Regions from separate parts of the Streptomyces sp. NPDC090083 genome, predicted to be linked through region 3. Evidence: riboswitches for the same ligand, from Rfam matches in the RefSeq annotation. Region 3 holds a riboswitch; each other region holds the start of a gene.
The links. Region 3 has a riboswitch for cyclic di-AMP ahead of ACIPTO_RS36945 (NlpC/P60 family protein). Riboswitches for the same ligand answer to the same signal wherever they lie in the genome.
Positions count from the first base shown of each region.

Region 1 (3,279 bases), on a different contig from region 3:
ACGGACGTCGACACGGGTGTCGCGAGCGACTCCCCGTCGGCCGGTGCGACGGACTCCGGCGGCGACTCCGACTCCTCCGATTCCTCGGGCACTTCCGCTTCGTCCGGGTTGTCCGACTCGGGCACCACGGATTCGTCGGCCGCGGGTTCTTCGGGTTCCTCGGGTTCGTCCGACTCCTCGGCGAGCCCCTCGCCCACCGCGACGGACAAGTCGAACAACCCCGCCAAGTCCGACAAGTCCGCCAGCCCTTCGAAGAGTGGCGACCCGGTCGAGGCCTCTCCAAAACTCGACGAATCGGACAACTCGGCCCAGGCGGCGAGCAAGTCGAGCCTCGTCGACACCGGCGCGCTCGACGGCACGGGCAACGCGGCCGAGCAGCAGACCGTCGGGAAGCACCGCGGGGCGAGCGCCGAGGAGAGCGTGACGCCGCAGACGTACACCGTCCGCGCCGGCGACTCCCTCGCGTCCATCGCCGACTCCCTTGGCCTCGACGGCGGATGGCGTGCGCTGTACGCCGAGAACAGGAAGCTGATCGGCGCCGACCCGACCCGGATCGCCGCCGGTCAGACGCTGGACGTCGGGGCGGAAACGGGCGGAAAGTAGCAGGAAAACAGCGGGAGTTCACGTCACGCTTCGCGGCGAATGTCCGGTTTGGTGAAAGTGTGGGATGAGTCTCAGAAGCCCTGATCGTCTTTGAAATCCCGCGGATTCTCTGTCTACGGTCAAGGCCGCTCGTCACCACGAGCCCCGGCTGCCGCACACGCCGAGTCCTGCCAGCGGCCTCCGGGAACAGTCGTCGCGTCAAGCGCCGTAGGCAGGAGCGGGGGACCCAAGGTAAGTGCCGGGCCCGGCAGTTGATGCCGGGTGCGGCTTGGGGTGAAGTCGTGCGCCGGGAGGCGCGCGGCCGGGCAACTCACACGGCCCGAACCCGACAGCTCACCTCGCAGGCGTCGGTGAGGGGATCTCCGCATGCTGTTTTCCAGCAAGGGCAAGCACCGTCGTCCTTCCAAGGCCACCCGTGTCGCCACGCTCGCCGGTGTCACCGGTGTCGCCATCGCCGCCCCGCTGATGGCGAGCGGCAGCGCCTCCGCCGCCACCGCCTCCGAGTGGGACGCGGTCGCCCAGTGCGAGTCCGGCGGCAACTGGTCCATCAACACCGGCAACGGCTACTACGGCGGTATCCAGTTCTCCGCCTCGACGTGGGCCGCGTACGGCGGCACCGCCTACGCCTCCACCGCGAACCTGGCCACCAAGGCCCAGCAGATAGCCATCGGCGAGAAGGTCCTCGCGGCCCAGGGCAAGGGCGCCTGGCCCACCTGCGGCACCGGCCTGTCGAGCGCCACCTACTCGGGCGGCAGCTCCTCCGGCTCCAGCAGCTCGAACAGCGGCAGCTCGTCGAGCGGCAGCTCCACCAGCGAGCGCTCCAGCAGTGACACGACCGCCTCCCGCTCCGCCGAGCGCCCGGCGGCCAAGAAGACCGTCACCACCCCGACCGGCAAGAAGGTCAAGAAGGGCGACGGCGAGTACAAGGTCGTCAAGGGCGACACCCTCAGCTCCATCGCCGAGAAGCACAAGGTGAAGGGCGGCTGGCAGCAGCTGTTCAAGCTGAACAAGGACATCATCGACGACGCCGACGTCATCTTCCCGGGCCAGCAGCTCCACCTGAAGTGACCTACGCGGCTCGTAGCCGAACCACAGTCCCCTCACAGCCGTGGTGTCCATCATGAAGACCCCGTGAGGGTCACCCCCGTCCCCCACGGGCTCCCCGCCCCGGTGCGTGTTCCCCCGTACGCACCGGGGCGGGGCTTTTTCACGTCCCCGGCGGGCCGTGCCCGGCCGGCCGCCCGCCGCTTGCCGGGACTTTTTGTTCCGTTCGGAAACAATTTACTCTCGGTTCTGTCCATCAGGCGGCCGACCGGATGGCCAATCGCCCGGAGCCGGTTAGGCTCGTCTCGCAGAGCCGCTGCGGTACTGCCGTAGCCGCGTCAGATCCCAAGAAGGAGATGCTCGTGCCGTCCATCGACGTCGTCGTAGCCCGGGAAATCCTGGACTCCCGAGGCAACCCCACGGTCGAGGTCGAGGTCGGCCTCGACGACGGCAGCACGGGTCGTGCCGCCGTTCCGTCCGGCGCCTCCACGGGTGCCTTCGAAGCCATCGAGCTGCGTGACGGCGACCCCAACCGCTACGGCGGCAAGGGTGTCGAGAAGGCCGTCCTCGCCGTCATCGAGCAGATCGGCCCGGAGCTGGTCGGCTACGACGCCACCGAGCAGCGCCTGATCGACCAGGCCATGTTCGACCTGGACGCCACCGACAACAAGGGCTCGCTCGGCGCCAACGCCATCCTCGGCGTCTCCCTCGCCGTCGCGCACGCCGCGTCCGAGGCCAGCGACCTCCCCCTCTTCCGCTACCTCGGCGGTCCGAACGCGCACCTGCTGCCCGTTCCGATGATGAACATCCTGAACGGCGGCTCGCACGCCGACTCGAACGTGGACATCCAGGAGTTCATGATCGCCCCGATCGGCGCGGAGTCCTTCTCCGAGGCGCTGCGCTGGGGCGCCGAGGTCTACCACACCCTCAAGAAGGTGCTGAAGACCAAGGGCCTGTCCACCGGCCTCGGCGACGAGGGCGGCTTCGCCCCGAACCTGGAGTCCAACCGCGCCGCCCTCGACCTCATCATCGAGGCCATCAAGCAGGCCGGTTACGTCCCCGGCGAGCAGATCGCGCTCGCGCTCGACGTCGCCGCGTCCGAGTTCTACAAGGACGGCACGTACGAGTTCGAGGGCAAGTCCCGCTCGGCCGCCGAGATGACCGAGTACTACGAGGAGCTCGTCTCCGCGTACCCGCTCGTCTCCATCGAGGACCCGCTGTACGAGGACGACTGGGCCGGCTGGAAGGTCATCACCGACCGCATCGGCGAGAAGGTCCAGATCGTCGGCGACGACCTCTTCGTCACCAACCCCGAGCGCCTCGCCCGCGGCATCGAGGAGGGCACCGCCAACGCCCTGCTCGTCAAGGTGAACCAGATCGGCTCGCTGACCGAGACGCTGGACGCCGTCGAGATGGCCCAGCGCAACGGCTTCAAGTGCATGATGTCCCACCGCTCCGGCGAGACCGAGGACGTCACCATCGCCGACCTCGCCGTCGCGGTGAACTGCGGCCAGATCAAGACCGGCGCCCCGGCCCGCTCGGACCGCGTCGCCAAGTACAACCAGCTCCTGCGCATCGAGGAGATCCTCGACGACGCGGCCGAGTACGCGGGCCGCAGCGCCTTCCCGCGCT
Region 1 covers NZ_JBIVED010000002.1:519,786-523,064, forward strand. The annotation lists gene ACIPTO_RS08125 (transglycosylase family protein) at 1-603, shown strand, start outside; cyclic di-AMP (ydaO/yuaA leader) riboswitch at 797-965, shown strand; gene ACIPTO_RS08130 (transglycosylase family protein) at 970-1,671, shown strand; gene eno (phosphopyruvate hydratase) at 2,004-3,279, shown strand, end outside.
Region 1: another riboswitch for cyclic di-AMP. It lies ahead of ACIPTO_RS08130 (transglycosylase family protein); the one in region 3 lies ahead of ACIPTO_RS36945 (NlpC/P60 family protein).

Region 2 (3,279 bases), on a different contig from region 3:
CCGGCGCAGCACCGCCTCGTCCAGGACCACGCTCAGCTCCAGCGGCGGATCCGCGCGCAGCACGTCCTGCCTGGCCAGCCGCACCTGCACCAGCGCGTCGAGCCGCTCGGGGCCGTCGTTGTCGGGGCCTCCCACGGCGGCCCGGGTCACCGCGCGGGCGTACTCCGGCGTCTGCAGCAGGCCGGGGACCACCGAGGTCTCCAGGGTGCGGAGCGTGCAGGCCTGTGACTCCAGACTGATGAAGTCCCGGTAGGCGGGCGGCAGTACACCCCGGTAGGCGTGCCACCAGTGGTGCCGGCCGCCGCCCTCCTCGGAGCCCGCGAGGACGAGGAGCATGTCCCGAAGCTGTGGGTCGGCGACCTGATAGGCGTCCAGAAGTAACCTGACGTCAGGCGGTTTCACGCCACTGGCTCCGGTCTCGATCCGGCTCACCTTCGACTGGTGCCAGCCGACGAGCCGGGCCGCCTCTCCGCTGGTGAGCCCCGCCTCCGCACGCAACGCGCGCAGTTCGGCGCCCAGTTTCCGGCGCCGCACCGCGGGACCGTACTGCATGGGTTTCTCCTTACTCCTTCCGAGCCGCCCAAATACGGTCTGGGGTCGCAGAGTTCACCGCTTCGAGCGACAGATATATGCATATCTTGGTGGATCGGCACCGTTACCGCCGAGGTAATGGCAGTCTGGCGAAGAAGCACCAGTCCGGGACCGTACTCGAACCATCCGCGCTGTGACGGACATCGGTCCCGCGGGAAAGGGACGACCGCGCCATGGCAGACCATCTGGAAGCATCCGTCACTCTGCCGAGCGATCCGGCCTCGGTGTCCGCCGCCCGCACCTACGTCGTCGGAACCCTGGCCGAATGGGGACTGCCTGCGGACACGGAGGCCGCCGACACCATCCGTCTCATCGTGTCGGAACTCGCCACCAACGCCGTCCAGCACACCTTCGGCCAGTCACCCACCTTCACGGTGGACATCGAGCTGGAGCGTGACGAACAGCTGCGCATCGGGGTCACCGACAGCCATCCCCGCTTCCCTAAACGACTGCCGGCCGCCGTCCAGCAGGACAACGGCCGGGGCATGGTGATCATCCGCTGGCTGACCGCGGAGTGCGGCGGCAAACTCTCCGTCCGGCCCACCCGGGAGGGCGGCAAGACCGTCTCCGTCGAGGTGCCCTGGACCGTACCGGCCCGGCCGGTGGGCGCCGCGGGCCAGCAGGAGCCGTAGGACCGCTCCCGGAACGCTGCGGACGCCCGAGGGGGTGGCGGACCGTCAGGTGGCCGCCACCCCCTCGGGAGACTCGGCGCGGGTCAGCTGACCCGGCCGTACCAGACGCTCTTGGTCCAGATCTTCTGCAGCCGCACCACGTCCCCGGTCTTCGGGGCGTGCCAGATCTTTCCCTTCCCGGCGTAGATGCCGACGTGGTAGACGCTGGAGCCCGAGTGGAAGAACACGAGATCCCCGGCCTTGCGGCTCTTGGCCGAGATGTGGTGGGTCTTGTTGTACTGCTGGGCAGCCGTACGAGGCAGCTTCTTGCCCGCCTTCTTGTACGAGTACAACGTGAGCCCGGAGCAGTCGAAGCGGCCCGGTCCGGTGGCCCCGTACCTGTACGGAGCGCCCTTCTTGGACGCCGCGACCTGGAGTGCCTTCGTCGCGGGTGTCGCGGCCGCTGCGTCGGATGCGACGCCCGGTATCACGACGGAACCGCCCACGGCGGCGATGGCGAAGGCCGAGGCCGTACCGGCCCTGACCATCAGCGACGGGACACGATTGAGCGCAGTCATGCGCAACCCTTCGTCAGCCGCCTGTGAAGGATGACCTGTCGGATTCGGGCTGGCGAAGTTGCCCGGCCGCTGACGCGGCTTCACCCCAAGGGCTGCTCGACCCGGTCATGGCGTGACCGTCCCGGCGACCCGTCGTGCTTGGGTCCTCCACTCCTGCCGATGCAATCCTGTCGACCTGTCATCCGGGCGGCGGCAGGACTCGGCGTCCGCCCGGATCGCCCCGCCGCTGCGGCGGGGTCTTGTCGTCAGACAGGGATCTTCACCTATGCATGTCCGAAAATCCCAACGGAACCGGGTATTTGTGGGGTTACTCACCACTCACCCGTTCGGGTGGACACCCCCGTGTTCGATCGGGTGTCGAGCGGCACGCACCCCTCGGACCAGCACCGGAACCCGTCAGGGAGCCCTCGGACCACGCGTGTTGCGCAACCCGGGAGGCCTCGCGGACGGAGGAGCGCCTACGCCGATCGGGGGTACGCCGTTCGGCTCGTTTCGCCTCCGCCCCGCACGGCTCCGCGTCCCTCAACTGTCGGAGGGTACGGGGATCGTGACGCGCGCCGTACGACGCTCCCCGTCCAGCACGCGCAGCGCACGGGCCAGTGTGGGGGCGTGCAGCTCGGCCTCGCCCCGCTGGTGCATCAGCGCCAGCGCGTCCCGCAGCTCGGCGGCCTTCGCCACGAGCGCCTGAGCGGCCCTCAGACCACGGTACGTGTCACCGTCGCGCGCCGGGTTGATCCGGCCCAGCAGGTCGGCCACATCCAGATAACGGTCGATCAACTCGCCCTCGGCACGCGTCAGTGCGGGCAACGGCGGCAGCTCCGGCGGCAGCATCGTCGGCTCACTCCCCGCCCGGCTCGGTGAGCGAGGTCGTGCGGGGGGCCACGATCCGGTCCACCAGTCCGTATTCCAGGGCCTGTCGGGCATCCAGGGTGCGTTCCCGCTCGATGTCGGCGCTGACCTGCTCCACCGTCCGGCCCGTGTGCAGGGCGAGCAGGGATTCGAGGCGGGACCGGGTGCGCGCCAACTCCGCCGCCTGGAGGGCGAGATCACTCGCCTGACCCTGGACCGGCTCCGGCAGCGAGGGCTGGTGGATCACCACCCGCGCACCCGGCAGTGCCGACCGCTTGCCCGGTGTGCCCGCCGCCAGCAGCACCGCCGCGGAGGAGCCGGCCCGGCCGAGGCAGACCGTCTCCACGTCGCAGCTGACGAACCGCAGGGTGTCGTAGATCGCCGACATCGCGGTGAACGATCCCCCGGGCGAGTTGATGTACAGCGCGATGTCCCGGTCGGGCGCCTGGTACTCGAGGTGCATGAGCTGGGCCATCACGTCGTTCGCAGCGATGTCGTCGATCGGCGTGCCGAGGAAGACGATCCGCTCCTCCAGCAGCTTCGCGTACGGATCGAGGGTCCGGTGGCCGGAGCCGGTGCGCTCCGTGAACTCGGGCAGGACGTGGCGGGCGGACGGTCGGGTCATGGCGTGACCTCTCTCTGGCGGGCGC
Region 2 covers NZ_JBIVED010000015.1:71,533-74,811, reverse strand. The annotation lists gene ACIPTO_RS37645 (helix-turn-helix transcriptional regulator) at 1-552, opposite strand, end outside; gene ACIPTO_RS37640 (ATP-binding protein) at 765-1,223, shown strand; gene ACIPTO_RS37635 (C40 family peptidase) at 1,307-1,780, opposite strand; cyclic di-AMP (ydaO/yuaA leader) riboswitch at 1,784-1,963, opposite strand; gene ACIPTO_RS37630 (hypothetical protein) at 2,303-2,611, opposite strand; gene ACIPTO_RS37625 (ATP-dependent Clp protease proteolytic subunit) at 2,619-3,254, opposite strand.
Region 2: another riboswitch for cyclic di-AMP. It lies ahead of ACIPTO_RS37635 (C40 family peptidase); the one in region 3 lies ahead of ACIPTO_RS36945 (NlpC/P60 family protein).

Region 3 (3,279 bases):
CGGTGGGCGGCCACCGGCTCCGTCCGCACCGACGCCGCGGCCGAGCTGCCGACGGCCGGTGCCAGCAGCGCGGCGGCACACAGCGTGACGACTCCGACCATGGTGTGTTTGTACATGTCCGCTCCCGGCCGCCTGTTCGTCCTCGTCGCCCCGTACTCGTAGCGGCGGTGGACCCGCCCGCCGAGGCACACGATCTCGTCTCCCTGTCGACGCTACGACCGTGTCGGCGGTTCCACCACTCGTACGGACCAACGACACGCCAGTACGAGAGTGGCGGGGCGGGCGCGATCGGGGCCGGGAACGCCCGGCCCCGGGCGGATCAGGCGGGCCGCACGGCGCCCCGGATGGCGGCCGAACCGGCGTAGAAGATCGACTCCTCGCGGATCGGCGTACCCGGGCTCGGTGCGTGGATCATCAGGCCGTTGCCGGTGTACAGGCCGACGTGGTCGACGCTGTCGTGAAAGAACAGCAGGTCGCCCGGATGGATGTCGGTGAGCGGGACGAGCGTGCCGGCGCTCGACTGGTCCTGCGCGGAGCGCGGCAGGTGGACGCCCGCGGCCTTCCAGGCGGCCTGGGTGAGGCTGGAGCAGTCGTACGCGTCGGGTCCGGCCGCGCCCCACAGGCAGGGCCTGCCGATCTGGGCGCGGGCGAAGGCGAGCGCCGTGGCGGTCTTGCTCTGCGTGCCCGCGTCCGGTGCGACGGGCACGGGCGCGGCGACCGTCGGGCTCATGGCCGGAGCCTCCGGGAGGATGATCTCCGGGGTCATGGCCGGAACGGCGGCCGCGGTGACCTCGGGCGCGAGGAGCGGGGCCGCGGCGAAGGAGACCTCGGCGGCGGGCGGGATCGGCTGCCACTCCTGCTGCGGAGGACGCCAGTCCTGCGGGGGCGTCGGGTACGCGGCCGGCTGCTCCGGGATCAGGGGCAACTGGCCGGTCGACCAGAGCTGTTGCTCGGGCATGGCGGGCATCTGCGGCGCGGACCAGGCCTGTTGCTCGGGCGCCATGGGCGTCTGCCCGGTGGGCCAGGGTGCTTCCGGGGCGGTCACGATCGGCGTCTGGCCGGTCGACCACGTCGGCTGCGGCGCGGCCACGACGGGCATCTGGCCTGTGGCCCACGGCTGTTGCTCGGGTGCGACGGGCATCTGGCCGGTGGGCGCGGCTTGTTGTTGGGACACGACCGGCATCTGCCCTGTGGAGGCGGCCTGTTGCTGGGCCACGATCGGCATCTGCCCGGTGGACCAGGTCTGTTGCTGGGGTATGGCGGGCAACTGGCCCGTGGACCAGAGCTGCTGCTGCTCGGCCACCATCGGCATCTGACCGCTGGACCAGGGGGTCTCCGGAGCGGCGACGATCGGCATCTGGCCGGTCGACCACGTCGGCTGCTCGGGGATCACCGGTGTCTGCCCGGTCGACCAAGTCGGCTCAGGGGCAGGCCAGTTGGACTCGGCGGCGGGGGGCCAGGTGGCCAGCGCGGGGGCGGCCGGTTCGGCGCGCGGCGCGGCGATGGACGGGAGCAGATTCAGGTCCGCGGTGAGCGGGTCGAACGCCGGTGCCGGTGCCGGGGCGAACTGCTGCGGCTGGGGCTGCGTGAAGGTCGGTGCGGGTGTCATCTCGACGGCGGGCACGGCCGGCAGGTCCAGCATGGTCGGCTGAGGCAGCTGCGGAGCCTGCGGCATCTGCGGCACCTGGGCCTGAGGCGCCTGTGCCTGGGGCGCTTGAGGCGCCTGCGGAGCGGCGGGCAGCAGCTCGGCGACCGGCCGGGCGGTGGACTCGGCGACGGGCGCGGCGAGTTGCCGGCCGGCGATGCCCGGTCCCGGTACGGAGGTTCCCGCGGTCAGCTCGGCGACGGCACGTCCGGACTGCGCTTCGGGTGCCCGCCCGCGGCCGTCGCCCTCGGGGCGTCGCTCGGACCGCTCGGAACGGGCCGCCGCCGGACGGGCCGGATTCCTGCCGGGCGGCAGGATCGCCGGTACGGTCGGGCCGACTTTGGCCCGCGCCCGGTCGAACAGCTGCCGGGTGGCGGCGTCGAGGGCGGGGTCGGAAGGACGTGAAGCGCCGGACCGGGGTTCGACCCGCTTGCGCGGACCTCCGGACATCGCACGGGTGGCGTTGTAGTTCCCGGTGGCCGTCTCGGCCCTGTCGTAAAGGGAGTTGATCCGCCGCTGGACTTCGTCACGGCTGGGTCGGTCGTCCACGGTGGGGCCACTGCCTCCGGTGCGCGTACTTCGTTCTGCCGGCATGGCAGACGTGCTCCTTCCGTAACGCGCTTACCGGGTTAGCTGTCGGGTTCGGGCGGTCGATCACGGAAGGTGTGCCCTACGGCCCTTGCCCAGAAGGGCAGTTGGGCCGATTCACCCCAAGTCGGTTGGGTCCCCGGCTCCGGCTGTCGCGAGCGACGCACCGGATTCAACGCGAGCCGCGCGGCCCGGCGCTGATCGCCGGTGTTGGTCGTACGGCCTGGGCGTCAACCTAGCCAACGTGTGTGCCTCGTGTGAAGGTTGAAGCGCGATATGTCCGATACGTATTTGTGACCTTTACCTCCTCCTGGGCGGGACGAGGGCTCCTGGGCCCACCGCGCAGGGAGCTCCATAAGAGGTCGCTATGAATTTTTGGGACGGTTGAACACACCGGGACGCGGTTGCGTATTGGTGCGGGGGATTTCCATGCCGGGACGAGCCGGGCCGACCGATACGTGTAGGAGCAACTTCCTTGGCACGCAACACGCGCAGACGCCCCACGGGCGCACGACGCGCGACGATGGCAGCAGTCGCCCTGATGCTGGGCGGCGGAGGACTGGTGGCGGCGAACGTCTACGCGTCGGCGTCCGAGGGCTGGGGCGGTGACACGACCAAGCAAGCCTCTCCCGACGCGGCATCGGACGGTGCGACGATCGACTGCCCGGACGTCGGGACCCAGTTGACGACGGTGCCCGACGCGGCGAAGACCGAGGTCGACAACCAACTCGCGCTTCTGGACCAGCAGATAACCGAGGCGTACCAGAAGCTCAAGGACTCCACCGAGTCCATCCGCCAGGACGCCTCCTTCGCCGACAACGCGATCATGAATCCGCTGAAGGAGAAGCGGTCCGCGACGATCGCCCGGATCAACGACGCCATCGCGCGCGTCGGCGACCGTCCGGAGGGACTCGACGCGCTCGCCGGCTGCACGCTGATCGCGCCCACGAAGTCCGACGACCAGAGCGGCGACGGCAACGGCGACGGCAGCGGTGACGCCACCGGCAGCGCGGGCGACCAGAGCGGTCAGCCCGGTCAGGGCCAGC
Region 3 covers NZ_JBIVED010000014.1:196,829-200,107, forward strand. The annotation lists gene ACIPTO_RS36940 (hypothetical protein) at 1-116, opposite strand, end outside; gene ACIPTO_RS36945 (NlpC/P60 family protein) at 320-2,239, opposite strand; cyclic di-AMP (ydaO/yuaA leader) riboswitch at 2,248-2,421, opposite strand; gene ACIPTO_RS36950 (DUF1996 domain-containing protein) at 2,757-3,279, shown strand, end outside.

Region 4 (3,279 bases), on a different contig from region 3:
GACACGGGCGTCATGACGGACCCCGTCCTGCGGGCCTACGTCAGCGACTCCCACCCACCGGCCACGGTCTACGACACCCTCCCGGGCCGTTGGGTCGGCGAACCCGCGTGGCCCTCGCCGCACGTGAAGACGACGACCTACGGCCTCCGGGGCGCCCCCGCGGTCGTCCGCTCGCCCATGCACACCGGGGTCGACGCGGGCCGGTTCTTCCCCTTCGGGAACGACGCCGACCTGCCGCCGGACCAGCGGGACGAGGACGCGCGGTCGGCGTGCTTCGAGTTCGAGGTGCCGGCCGAGACCTGGGTGCTGGGGCGGCCGAGGGTGCGGCTGCGGCTGACCTGCGAGGTGCCGCGCGGGCAGGTGGTCGCCCGGCTCTGCGACGTCGCCCCCGACGGCTCCTCGACCCTGGTCACCCGGGGTGTGCTCAACCTGTCGGCGCGGCACGGGCGGGACCGGGCGGTGCCGTGGACGCCGGGTACCGCCGAGGACGTCACCTTCGAGCTGAACGGCATCGGGCACGCGTTCCCGCCCGGTCACCGGATCCGGCTCGCGGTGTCGTCGGCGTACTGGCCGTGGATCTGGCCGCAGCCGGAGTCCGCGGCGGGCTTCACGCTGGACCCCGAGGGCAGTGCGCTCGAACTCCCGGTGCGGGAGCAGGAGTTGACGGAGACCGTGCACTTCGAGGAACCGGAGGAGGCGGAGCCGCTCGGGGTCAACTACCCGGCCACGCTGGACGAACCGCGGCCCGAGCGGCTGGTCGTGCGGGATGTGGCGAAGGGCGAGTGGCGGCTCGAAGTGGACCCCCGGTACGGCGGTACGCGCGTGTATCCGGACGGGCTGGAGTTCACCGAGGACGCGGTGGAGGCGTACACGATCGACGCGTCCGATCCGCTGTCCGCGCGCACCCGCTCGGAGTGGTCGATCCGGCTGCACCGGCCGGAGCTGGGCTGGGACACGAGGGTGCGGACCCGGTCGGAGATCACGTGCGACGAAACGGACTTTCTCACCTCGAATGAGGTCATCTGCACCGAGGGCGAAGAAGTGATCTTCCATCGCACGTGGGAGAAAAGGATTCCGAGAACTGCCAGTTGAGGTTGAATGCCCGATTTGCCGTTCTTCACCTCGCCGTGAGTTGGGTCACGCGTTTCTGTGCGCGGCCTGTGTCCCGGCCTGCCCGCGTTTCTCCTTGCGGCGATGGACAGTTGACCCTTGGCTCACGCAAAGGATCAAGTGCCCCATACGCCTCAGACCAAGGTCAATAGGGGTGAGGTGTGATTCCGCCACTTGTTCCGGACATGTGCTCTCGCATAGTTTCCCGGCCTGTCGAGCGGAACGCCGAATCCTGCCGCCGCCCGGCATCCCAGTCACGAACTTCTCGCACGGCAGGAGCGGGGGAACCAGGTAAGTCGCCGGACCGGTCACGCGACCGGGACGGCTAGGGGTTAAGCCACGTCCGCAAGGGCGCGGCCGGGCACCTCCCAGCCCGAACCCGACAGCTCACCTCGCAGGCGACGGAGAGGAACCTCGTCATGCCTGCAACCGCTCAGTCCCGCCGTGCCCGCCTCGTCCGCCGCGTCGTCGTCGCCGGCACCGGTGCGGCGATCCTGGCCCTGCCGATCGTCGGCGCCACCACCGCGTCCGCGGCCACCACGTCGACCACCTCCACCACGGTCGCCGGGTACCCCAACACCCTCGACGGCTGGATCCGCGAGTCCCTCGCGATCATGGCGCAGAAGGGGATTCCGGGTACGTACAACGGGATCTACCGCAACGTGATCCGTGAGTCGTCCGGCAACCAGTACGCGATCAACAACTGGGACTCCAACGCGGCGGCCGGCACGCCGTCGAAGGGTCTGCTCCAGGTGATCGACCCGACGTTCAACGCGTACCACGTGGCCGGGACGTCGTTCGACCCGTACGACCCGGTCGCGAACATCACGGCCGCGTGCAACTACGCCGCGGCGGTCTACGGCTCCATCGACAACGTGTACGGCGCCTACTAGGACCGTCGGGCCGGCCACGGCGGGTCGTCGTCACAGCCCCGCGCCCCTGAACGTGCCCCTGCGGGGCCGTTCAGGGCTCAGCCGAGCAGTCTTTCCAGCACCACCGCGATGCCGTCGTCCTCGTTCGAGGACGTCACCTCGTCGGCCACCGCCTTGAGTTCGGGGTGGGCGTTGGCCATGGCCACTCCGTGGGCCGCCCAGTCGAACATCGGGATGTCGTTCGGCATGTCGCCGAAGGCGATGGTGTCGGCGGGGCTCAGGCCCAGGTGCCGGGCGGCCAGGGCCAGGCCCGTCGCCTTGGTGATGCCGAGTGGCTGGAGTTCGACGGTGCCGGGTCCTGACATGGTGACCGACGCCAGGGAACCCACCACCGAGCGGGCCGTGGCCGCCAACTCGTCGTCCGCCAGGTCCGGGTGACGGAGCAGCACCTTGCTGATGGGTTCGCACCAGAGGTCGTCCCGCCGGCCCACCCGCACCGCGGGGAGCGTGGGGTGCGGCATCAGATAGCCGGGCTCGATGAGCGTGAGGCCGTCGACGCCGTCCTGGTCGACCGCCGCGTACACCTGGCCCACTTCCGCCTCGATCTTGCCGAGCGCCGTCTCCGCCAACTCCCGGTCCAGGGTGACCGACCAGAGCAGACGGTCCGCGCCGGCGTCGTACAACTGCGCGCCCTGTCCGCACACCGCGAGGCCCTTGGAGCCGAGGTCGTCGAGGAGGGGCCGCACCCTCGGCGCGGGCCGGCCGGTGACGACGAGATGCCGGGCGCCGGCCGCCGCCACCCGCGCGAGCACGGCGAGGGACCGGTCGGAGAGCGTGTCGTCGCCGCGCAGCAGCGTCCCGTCCAGGTCGGTGGCGATCAGTGCATATGCGAGGGGTGCGGCCATGATCAGAGAATACGGATGGAAAGCCCCACCGACTCGACACGAACCGGACGGCTGCTGCCTTCACATGCGTTAACCCGAGTTCCGGTTGGTTTGACAATTACGACCGTTATGCCGAGTCCCGTACCACCAGTTCCGTAGGCAGAATCACGCCGGACGTGTCCTCGCCGGCGATCTGGGCCAGGAGCATGCGGACCATCTCGGCGCTGATGCGGTCGTAGGGCTGGCGCATGGTCGTGAGGGCCGGGGTGATGGAGGTGGCCGCGGCCGAGTCGTCGAAGCCTCCGACAGCGATGTCGTCCGGGACCGAACGGCCGGATTTCTGGAGGGTGTCGACCACTCCGAGGGCCATCAGGTCGGACGCCACGAAGACCGCGTCGATGTCCGGGGCCCGG
Region 4 covers NZ_JBIVED010000016.1:173,990-177,268, forward strand. The annotation lists gene ACIPTO_RS39330 (CocE/NonD family hydrolase) at 1-1,092, shown strand, start outside; cyclic di-AMP (ydaO/yuaA leader) riboswitch at 1,324-1,526, shown strand; gene ACIPTO_RS39335 (transglycosylase SLT domain-containing protein) at 1,530-2,003, shown strand; gene ACIPTO_RS39340 (HAD family hydrolase) at 2,081-2,887, opposite strand; gene ACIPTO_RS39345 (LacI family DNA-binding transcriptional regulator) at 2,994-3,279, opposite strand, start outside.
Region 4: another riboswitch for cyclic di-AMP. It lies ahead of ACIPTO_RS39335 (transglycosylase SLT domain-containing protein); the one in region 3 lies ahead of ACIPTO_RS36945 (NlpC/P60 family protein).